3 regions of the Ruegeria sp. HKCCD6157 genome follow, and region 2 is predicted to be linked to each of the others. Evidence: riboswitches for the same ligand, from Rfam matches in the RefSeq annotation. Region 2 holds a riboswitch; each other region holds the start of a gene.
The links. Region 2 has a riboswitch for cobalamin ahead of GS612_RS19815 (hypothetical protein). Riboswitches for the same ligand answer to the same signal wherever they lie in the genome.
Positions count from the first base shown of each region.

Region 1 (3,270 bases), on a different contig from region 2:
CGTCAGCAGAATGCCTTTGGCGCCGTCCAGAATGCAGGTCTCAATGGCTTGCACCTGCGTTTCATGGTCACCGTCAACTTTGCCCGCAAAGGCTTTGAGCGTCATTCCCAGCTCTTCCGCTTTTGCAGTCGCACCTTCTTTCATTTTGACAAAGAACGGGTTGGTGTCCGTCTTGGTGATCAGGCAAACAGTTTCGCCTTCCGCCATTGCACTGCCAGCCATGGCAGTAACCCCGAGCGCAGCAGCACCCGCAAGTTTTGCAAGTTTCATCGATTATCCTCCCAGTTTTTTCTATGCCGAGTAGGGCACGAGGGCGATCAGGCAAAAATCCTGACCCCATAAGAAACAATCACAAGATTCGAATTTTGAGTCAATAAATAAATCACTCTTATTTATTATTGACAGTGCGGACGGGCTTTCTCATTCTTCAGCAGGAAAGGGGTGGTCGTGCCGGAAAATTCATCTCGGAAAAATTCGATTGGCCTGCACGGGTCAGAGGTACGCGGAACCAACCAAAGCGGGATGCGGGCCCGGAACGAACGGCTTGTATTGTCGCTTGTCCGGCGTCACCAGGCCCTTTCGAAGTCCGAGATCGCGCGCATGACAGGACTGTCGGCACAAACCGTTTCCGTCATCATGCGGCTGTTGGAGAAGGATGGTTTGCTTTTGCGCGGCGAACCGGTCCGCGGGAAAGTCGGGCAACCTTCCGTTCCCATGCGACTTAACCCGGATGGTGCCTTTTTCTTTGGGCTCAAGGTGGGGCGTCGCAGTGCCGAGTTGGTTTTGACTGACTTTGTCGGAAATGTACGGCAACGCGATCGGCGAACCTATGACTATCCAACGCCGAAAGCCACTTTGGAGTTTTCCACTGAGAGTCTGGGCAAAATGATATCATCCATGCCGCCTGAGGCCAAAGGCAGGATTGCGGGACTTGGGATTGCCATGCCGTTCTACCTATGGGACTGGGCCCAGACCCTTCAGGTTCCTCAGGAAGAAATGGACCCGTGGCGCGTATCAGACCTGAAGGCTGACCTGGCGCGGCGCCTCGATATTCCGGTATTCCTGCAAAATGACGCCACTGCGGCTTGTGGGGCGGAATTGGTATTCGGTCCAGCCGATGGGCCAAGGGATTTCCTGTACTTCTATATTGGTTTCTTCATTGGCGGCGGTGTGGTCCTCAATGGCGCAATCTTTTCAGGGCGTGGAAACTCGGGCGCAATCGGCCCCTTGCCTGTGCCGGATGATGTCGGTGGTGTCAGGCCGCTTATCGATGTGGCCAGCCTGTACGTGCTCGAGCGTGCAATCACCACGGCAGGTGTCACGTCGCATTCCATTTGGGAAACGACCCAGCGTTGGGATGTGCCAAAAGTTCAACTGGAAAACTGGTTGAAGCAGACGGCGAGCGGGATTGCCTATGCGATTGTCTCATCCTGTAGCCTGATAGATTTCGAATGCGTGAAGATTGACGGCTGGATGCCGCAGGACATCAAGGCGCGTTTGGTTGAAATGGTCGAAGACAAACTGTCTGAGCTTAACCTGACCGGTCTCGAGCGCCCTGCCGTGCTGGCAGGGACCGTGGGCCCGGAAGCACGCTCACTGGGCGCGGCAAGCCTGCCGTTGTCGGAAAGGTATCTTTCAGAAGCTTAGATGTGAAATCACCCTGTTGCCTTGGATATTTCACAAACTGGTTCACTCTCGCAAACTGCCGAGCTCATTATTTTCGATGGCCGTAACACATTTTCGTTGACGGAAGGCTGAGTTGTCTGGCAAGCCGCTCGGCATGTCCGGTTCCGGGGCTTGCTCTGGAATCAATAGGGAATGCGGTGCGGGCTCAGGCCCAATTCCGCAACTGCACCCGCAACTGTAAGCGGCGAGCAGGGCTGAAACGCCACTGGGGTTTGCCCGGGAAGGCCGGTCCAACGCTTTGACCCGCAAGTCAGGATACCTGCCGGACATGTGCCCTCATAAGGGGCACTCCTAATCGGCGACGGGATGTGCGTCGGACCAGGATGCCTGAAAGGGTAATTTGGCGTTGAATGTCCCGTGGTCAAAACGAATTTCGCGCCGGGATTGGCGCGACGGGACAAGGACGACTGTTCATGAAAACGCTGCTCAGCGCAGCCGCTGCCGCGGTGGCTCTTCCTGCCATCGCAAATGCGCATTTCCTTTTGGAATACACCACCGACACCATGATCGAGAAACCGGGCGATGTGCCGGTCAAACTGATTTTCTGGCATCCGTTCGAGAATGGCCATGTCATGGATCTTGAAAAGCCGCAGGAATTCTATGTGATCCACAACGGTGAAAAGACCGATTTGCTGGACACGCTGGAACCTATCCGGTTCACCGGCGGGCAGAACGAGGGCGCGGCGTTCAAAGGCAGTGTCCCGGTCAAACGGTCGGGCGACTATGTGCTGGTGACGGTTCCTCAGCCTTATTACGAGGAATCCGAAGACATCTATATCCAACAGCTCACCAAAGCCTTCCTGAACCGCAACGAATTGCCGACCGATTGGATGAATCCCGTGGGTCTGCCGACCGAGATTATCCCGCTGAACAAGCCGACCAACATCATCGCGGGTTCGACTTTCACGGGCCGTGTGCTGGCTGATGGTCAGCCGGTTGCGGGGGCCGAGATCGAGATCGAATACATGGCAGCCGAACCCGACATGGAAAGTTCGGCCGCTTCTGCACCGAAGGCGTCACCAATGCCGGGTGGTGCGGTGGTCGCAATATCTGACGACAACGGGTATTTTTCGTTCGGCGTTCCAAAAGCCGGTTACTGGGGTTTCGCCGCCCTTGGTTCCGGTCCGGCAACCGAACATGAGGGCAAAGAACTCAGCCAGGATGCGGTCATCTGGATCCGCGCCTGGGATCTGGAGTAACCCCAAATGCACATCGTCGACGGAGCCCTTTCCAACCCGGTTGTAATTGGCGGCGCCATAGCCGCCGCGGGCGGGATCGCCATGGGTCTCAGGTCTCTGGATCTTGATCGCATCCCCACTGCGGGCGTGCTGTCAGCCAGTTTCTTCGTGGCATCGTTGATCCACGTGCCCATTGGTCCGTCGTCGGTCCATCTGATCCTCAACGGCATGGCCGGGCTGCTGCTTGGTTGGGCCGCATTCCCGGCTTTGTTCGTCGGGCTTTTGCTACAGGCGGTCTTTTTCGGCTTTGGCGGGTTGACGGTGTTGGGGATCAACACCGTCAATATCGCCTTTCCCGCTGTGGTGGCCGGAATGTTGTTCGGTCGTCTGATCGCGCGTGGAACGC
Region 1 covers NZ_WVRB01000012.1:19,296-22,565, forward strand. The annotation lists gene GS612_RS19980 (sugar ABC transporter substrate-binding protein) at 1-270, opposite strand, end outside; gene GS612_RS19985 (ROK family transcriptional regulator) at 523-1,647, shown strand; cobalamin riboswitch at 1,769-1,968, shown strand; gene GS612_RS19990 (DUF4198 domain-containing protein) at 2,100-2,885, shown strand; gene cbiM (cobalt transporter CbiM) at 2,892-3,270, shown strand, end outside.
Region 1: another riboswitch for cobalamin. It lies ahead of GS612_RS19990 (DUF4198 domain-containing protein); the one in region 2 lies ahead of GS612_RS19815 (hypothetical protein).

Region 2 (3,270 bases):
ACGCGCTGGTCGAGAGCATATGAACCTCGTCGATGATATAAATCTTGTAACGCGCGCTGGCGGCGCGATAGCGGACACTGTCAATGATCTCGCGGATGTCGTTGACGCCCGTACGGCTGGCGGCGTCCATCTCCATCACGTCGACATGGCGGCCTTCCATGATGGCCACGCAATGCTCGCACTGGCCGCAGGGTTCGGTCGTTGGGCCGCCATTGCCGTCGGGGCCGATGCAGTTCATGCCCTTGGCGATGATCCGCGCCGTGGTCGTCTTGCCGGTGCCGCGAATGCCGGTCATGATGAAGGCCTGCGCGATCCGGTCGGCCGCGAACGCGTTTTTCAGGGTGCGCACCATGGCATCCTGACCCACCAGATCGGCAAAGGTTTCCGGGCGATATTTGCGGGCGAGAACCTGATAGGCGGGGCTGGAGCTGTCTGTCATGTCTTCTCGTTGGGATTCGGTGCTTGGGCACAGCGTAGTGGCCACCGGTGCTCGCGTCCACAGCGGGGCGCGATGATTTTTGATTTAGAAACGAGTCGCTTTCGCACTAAACTGCATCAGCGGATTTAATGGCTCATTTTTGTAAAGAGTTCTTTGGGGAGGACAGGATTCATGTCGCAGTTGGTGATCTACGCCCTTCAAGTCGGTGGCGGAACGCTGGCACTGACCTCGATGCCCGGACGCGGCGGAGATTACTCCAGCGATCTGGATATGATCGCAGCCTGGCAGCCGGGGCTTGTTGTTTCGATGACGACGGATGTCGAAATGCTTCAGGACGGGGCGCAGGAATTTGGCAGCGATATTCAAAGCCGCGCCAGCCGATGGGTTCACCTGCCGATCGAAGATTTCGGAGCGCCGACAAAAGCGATTGATGACGCGTGGCCGTCCGTCAGCGCCGCGGCCCGGCACGCGCTGTCCGGCGGAGGTCGCGTATTGGTACACTGCCGCGGGGGATGTGGCAGGTCAGGTATGGTTGTCCTTCGGCTTATGGTCGAATGCGGCGAACGCACGGACACGGCGCTGCAACGATTGCGGGCGGTGCGCCCTTGCGCCGTCGAAACGGATGCGCAACTGGCCTGGGCCTCTCGGCGTGCCCAGGCACAGGTCAGTCTGGATTCAGATTGAAATCTGCACGGGCGCGCAAGCAGGTTTTCGAGGCCGGATCGTGGAAACTTCGATCATCGCGCAGGGTGGGGTCTTCACGACGCCGGATGGCATCGCACTGAACGTGTTTCCGAAGATCAGGTCGGCATAGCCGTTCAGCGGCTCAATTGCGGTTTCGGGCTGCGTCCCGCAAAAAACACGAATGCTGTCTGATTGCGCGCGGAAAATTGCATGACATCCTTCGGTGCAATGTGACAGCTTACTGCTGCCCTCAATCTCGAAATCGTCACTTGTGGCCGAGGTCGCCTGGGCCATGGCTTCGGATATCGAGCGCGCCAGCCGCGCCAAAGCGGGGCAGGTTTTGCCCGTCCGCTGACATACTGTTGCACTGAATTCATGTGTTTTTGTCTTCCAGATCATCCTGCGCCCTCCGCGCTTGGTGGACAGGATATTTGGGACAGGTGGGACATCGTGATGCCGTCAGGACCTGCCCGGACACCCCGCCCGAGTTTCGGTTTCGTTTCCGATGGCAGGTCTCCTGACTTGCGGGTCATCGCTTTGCCGACCTTCCCAGCCTTCGGGGCCAGTGGTGTTTCGGCATCGCTTACCGCTTACAGTTGCGGGGGCAGTCGCGGATTTGGTTGTTGCCTGCATGACCAGACATCACCGCACCGTGTTCCCTTTTCATCCCGACCCCTTGTGGAGGCCGGAAACCATCACACAACCGCTAGCGTTTGAGCACGCATCGAGTCAAGCCGATCTTTTGACCGGACGCTTGGTCATGCTGGATACGGTGTCGGTTCATGCATAGTGTCGAGGGCGTTGAGGTTCGGAAACCGGATTTACCAAGCGCAAAGCCAGAGATCATGTTGGACACAGAGCAAACGGTATTGACCGAAGAGTTTCGCTTTCCGTCCGGGCAGAAAACACTGTCTGCCCGGTTGTACAGCCCGCTGACCTCGCCCGAAATCGTCGTCGTGCTGAACAGTGCAACGGGTGTGCCGCGCGATTATTACCGTCATTTCGCACGATGGCTTGCTGCCGAGCAGGGTATGGCCTGCCTGACCTATGACTATCGCGACTACGGGCATTCCTTGACCGGCCGCCTGAAAGACTCGCGTGCGACCATGGCGGATTGGGCCTTGATCGACATGCCCGCGGCAAGGACGGAAATGCGCAGACGGTTTCCCGATTCGCAGCATTGGACCATCGGCCATTCGATCGGCGCGATGTTGGGGCCTGTGCAGCCGGATGTCGATCTGATTGACCGGATGATCTGTGTGTGTTCGGGGCTGGTAACCGTAAGCGACCATCCATGGCCCTATCGTGGTTTGGCAGGATTGTTCTGGTATGGTCATGCCCCGCTTTTGGCCCGAGCCCTTGGCTACCTTCCCGGAAAGGCGATCGGGTTCGGCTCGGATCTGCCGGCATCGGTCTATTGGCAGTGGCGCAAATGGTGTACCGCGCCTTTGAATTATGTGCCTGAAATCGGGCATGAGTTACCTGCGGCGCAGTGGAAGGATTCTGGAACGCCCGTGGATTTGTTCACCTTCGAAGACGACCAGATGGTGCCGCCGGAAGCGGTTTGGCGGCTTGCGGATCTTTACGGCCCCGCTGCCAACCGCCACCTGCTGAGCCCCGCCGATTTCGGGTTGCCCGAGGTTGGTCATATCGGAGCATTTGCCCGGCGCAATGCAGCGGTTTGGCCGCGACTGATCGCTTGATCAGACGCGGCGCAGGACGGGCCGGGCACCGTCCAACAATCACCGGTTGCGAAGTTTCTTTTCCTTCATGACGCCACGGACCATCTTGCCGAACGCTTTGTCCCGCGCCCGGGACTGCGCGACGGTTTCAGAATTGCGCTGATCTTCGCGCCGAAGCTTGCGCCACCGGTCCAATCGAGCCGGATCAAGCATGCCGTGGCTTATTGCCTTTTGCACGGCACATCCGGGCTCGGAGCTGTGCTGGCAATCCGAAAAACGGCAGTCCCGGCTCAACTCGGCAAGGTCCGAGAAAACGTCGTCGATCCCGTCCTGAGCGTCCAGCAGGCGCAACGCGCGCATTCCAGGTGTATCGATCAACCAGCCGCCGTTGCGCATCCGGTGCAGTGCGCGTGCGGTCGTCGTGTGTCGGCCCCGCGCGTCATCCTCGCGAATGTCCGAGGTGGC
Region 2 covers NZ_WVRB01000011.1:47,652-50,921, reverse strand. The annotation lists gene GS612_RS19825 (DNA polymerase III subunit gamma/tau) at 1-439, opposite strand, end outside; gene GS612_RS19820 (dual specificity protein phosphatase family protein) at 611-1,123, shown strand; gene GS612_RS19815 (hypothetical protein) at 1,115-1,522, opposite strand; cobalamin riboswitch at 1,613-1,835, opposite strand; gene GS612_RS19810 (hypothetical protein) at 1,906-2,826, shown strand; gene rsgA (ribosome small subunit-dependent GTPase A) at 2,866-3,270, opposite strand, start outside.

Region 3 (3,270 bases), on a different contig from region 2:
ATGGTGATCGACCGCGGCCGCGACGGCGACGATGAGATCGTGTAGGTGCGATGCACAACGCCTCCGGGCTGGCCGGGCGCCGGAATCTCGAGCGTCAGGAACTGACCGGGGTGATAGGCGAACTGCGCCCCCGAGGGGGCACGGAACGAAAAGCTGGCGGTGTTCGGCATCTCGGGCACGACCGAGACACATTCCAGCATCTCTCCATCCTGCCAGACGGCTGATGAAAGCGTGTTCAGGTCTTTCATCAGCCTTACTCCGCCGCCATGGAGTCAGGCGCCAGGCGGGCCGAAACTGTGTTGCAATACCAATCCACGAATTGCAGCACGCCGGATTCCTGAATGGCTGAATACGGGCCGGGTACATAGGCCGGGCTGTTGATGCCCTGCTGGTTGTCCTCGACCACCTGACGGTCTTCGTTATTCGTGGCGACCCAGACTTCGGTCAGACGTTTCACGTCATAGTCAACGCCTTCAACGGCATCCTTGTTGACCAGCCATTTGGTCGTGACCTCGGTCTCTGTCGGGCTGATCGGCGTGACGCGGAAAACAATCGAGTGGTCGGCAAGAAAGTGGTTCCACGTGGTCGGATAGTGGAACTTCAAAAGCGATCCCGCATCCGCAAAGGGCGACCGGCCCAACCAGCGGCGCACGGCGGATTTCCCGTCCATCGTATAACTCTCGGCCCCTTCTTTCAGCGGCATCCGCGCCAGTCGATATTGGCCGTCCTCGTGCAGGTAGAACTGCGATGGCATACCCGCTGCCTGGCACCTGTCGAAATGGGCTTGCATATAGGCTGGGGTTTCACCGCCTTCGATCCCCGTCACGCCCGGATCATCAGGGAAGGTCCGGCACAGCGCAGGGTGGTTGCCGCCGCAGTGATAGCACTCGCGATTGTTTTCCCAGACCAGCTTCCAGTTGCCGTTCTCGATGATCGTGCTTTCGAAGGCGACCTTGGCATTCGCAAGATCATGCGGCTCAAGATACGGGCGCGCGATATTGGCGAACGTGTCAAAATCCGGGGCGACATCCGCCAGACAGATGTAAACCAACCCGGCAAACTCGCGGCAATGAACCGTCTTCAAACCATGCTGCCTGGGATCAAACTCCGGCCTCATGTCGCGGGCCCACAGCAAAGAGCCGTCAAGCTCATAGGTCCATTGGTGATATGGGCAAACCAGCTTCGGCGCGTTGCCTTTTGCCGCCTTGCATATGATCGAGCCGCGATGGCGGCAGGTGTTGTGAAACGCCCGGATCTGGTTGTCGGCGCCGCGCACGATGATCACGCGATAGGCACCCACGTTGTATGTTACATAGTCGCCGGCTTTCACCAGTTCGCAAGCAGGAATGGCAAAGAGCCATTCGCGATAGTGGATGGTTTCCAGGTCGGTCTGAAAGATCTCGGGGTCGGTGTAAAAGGCCCGTTCCAGAGCATAGCCCGGGATTCGACGCGCCAACAGGTTTTGGACATTGTTCACTTCTGGCTCTCCTGCCGCGCCCCGCGGCATTGCTTGGGCAGATGACAGGGAGGAACCGTCCGGAGGCGCGCGAGGACCACGTCCGAAACCCGTGCCCCCACCGCCACCCGCGGTTTGACATATCTGCAAGGCTGGTTTCCGGACTTGAAAGGGGCTTGCACCCGGTTGCGACACCTTCCCGGGATCCTCGTCCCAGTGGTTGATTGTCGAACCTGACCTTCCTTACCGTTGCGGGGGCAGTGCCGGAATTCCACCGGCTTCCCAATTCTCCGCTGTCTGAGAATCAAGCAGCGGCACCTCACGATGGCAGCCTACTTTTTACCCGCTTGAGCGCTGAAATGCTTGCGACATTTCCGGTTTCAAAACAGACATGGCAATTTTCCGGCAGCGTGGACGGCGCCGGGATCACAGTCCTTGGCACAGGGGCGTGGCAGGCCCGCCAGCATGGCGTTTTGCGGTGGCCGATGGCCTTGCGATGGATGCGGCCACGTCTGACATCGGCGCCGCCAAATTATCCCCCAACCGCGACGGCGAAGGCCCGGCTGCTCTGATCAGAAACGAAACGCTGCACGTCGCCTGAGCATGGCTGGAAAAGAGAGTGTCAAGCCAAGTGAAGGAGGTTTGCAGCAAGCCCTTTTGGGTGAAGTTGATCCTTTTGGGATAGCGCTGGCTTTCAATGGGACAGGTGAAGAAGGCGAATATCCGTCATGCGAGAGTTGTCAGTCCACCTTGTCAACGGCCGGTAGAAAACCTCATTTTGTCCATAAAAAATTGTCTTTTTCGGGAAAAACCATTACGTTTTCCGAAAATGGTGGAAAACACCGGAGGCAGTAAGAGAGCAGATGCCAAAACCGAAAACAGGTGTTTTGCGGACAACAGTTCCTTCGCGCCTCATGGGAAAACGAGATGGTCTGTTTTTCCTCTGGGGGCAGATAGAACGCGCGCGCCTGAAGGTCGAGGGCGGCGAACGCGCCGAGGGTGCAGCCTCGGACGGGCCAAGGGCAAACACGGCCGGTGAGGTCAAGGGATCGACGACAGCATTGGTGGACGAGTTTATTTTCTACTGACTTTTGTGATGAAACCGGTCCTGGCGGCCCTATTTCTTCTCGAAGAACAGGATGACTTCACCCAGACGGACGCCATAGCGTGAGACATACGCGCGGTTCAGCAGACGGTCGTCATCCAGCAGCCACATCCAATCGTCGAATTTGACACGCATGGTCCCGTCCTTGATCGGCAGGTCGATCTTGTATTTCCAGTTGAACGTATCCCCGCGCTCAATCCCGCTGGCGGTGCCCAGCACGCCAGGCGCCGTACCGGTCCACGTATCCTCTCCGGTTTTGGTCAATGTCCAAATGCGCTGTTCCGTCGCGCCATCGTCGTAGACGAAGTCTTCGACCAGGGTCAGGGTTTCGCCGTCCCATGTCCCGTCGATATCAACCGTGAATCTGCGGGGGATATTTCCCAAAACATCCTGAAACTGACCGTAGGCCACTGTTTTGCCTTCGAAAAATTCCTCGAGGTTCAACTGTCGGTCCGACAGAAACGTTTTTGGTATCTTCGGTTTGCTGGAGCAGGCCGCCAAAATTGCAAGGCTTGCGATGGCAATGCAGGCGATGAAAGAGCGAAAGGTGATCATTGCAACGGCTTCCCTTCCGAAGTCGCGTCATACCCGTTTGACCCACTTGGATGAATCGGTTTCGATCTGGGGCTTGGACGCATTGTGGCGATCAGTTCCGCGACCTTGACGCCAAACTTGCGCATCTCGGACCGATTCATGATGACGCCGGTTT
Region 3 covers NZ_WVRB01000002.1:151,541-154,810, reverse strand. The annotation lists gene GS612_RS10840 (hybrid-cluster NAD(P)-dependent oxidoreductase) at 1-248, opposite strand, end outside; gene GS612_RS10835 (aromatic ring-hydroxylating dioxygenase subunit alpha) at 254-1,507, opposite strand; cobalamin riboswitch at 1,589-1,793, opposite strand; gene GS612_RS10830 (hypothetical protein) at 1,905-2,057, shown strand; gene GS612_RS10825 (hypothetical protein) at 2,060-2,311, shown strand; gene GS612_RS10820 (hypothetical protein) at 2,320-2,544, shown strand; gene GS612_RS10815 (DUF3833 family protein) at 2,574-3,116, opposite strand; gene GS612_RS10810 (DUF3833 family protein) at 3,113-3,270, opposite strand, start outside.
Region 3: another riboswitch for cobalamin. It lies ahead of GS612_RS10835 (aromatic ring-hydroxylating dioxygenase subunit alpha); the one in region 2 lies ahead of GS612_RS19815 (hypothetical protein).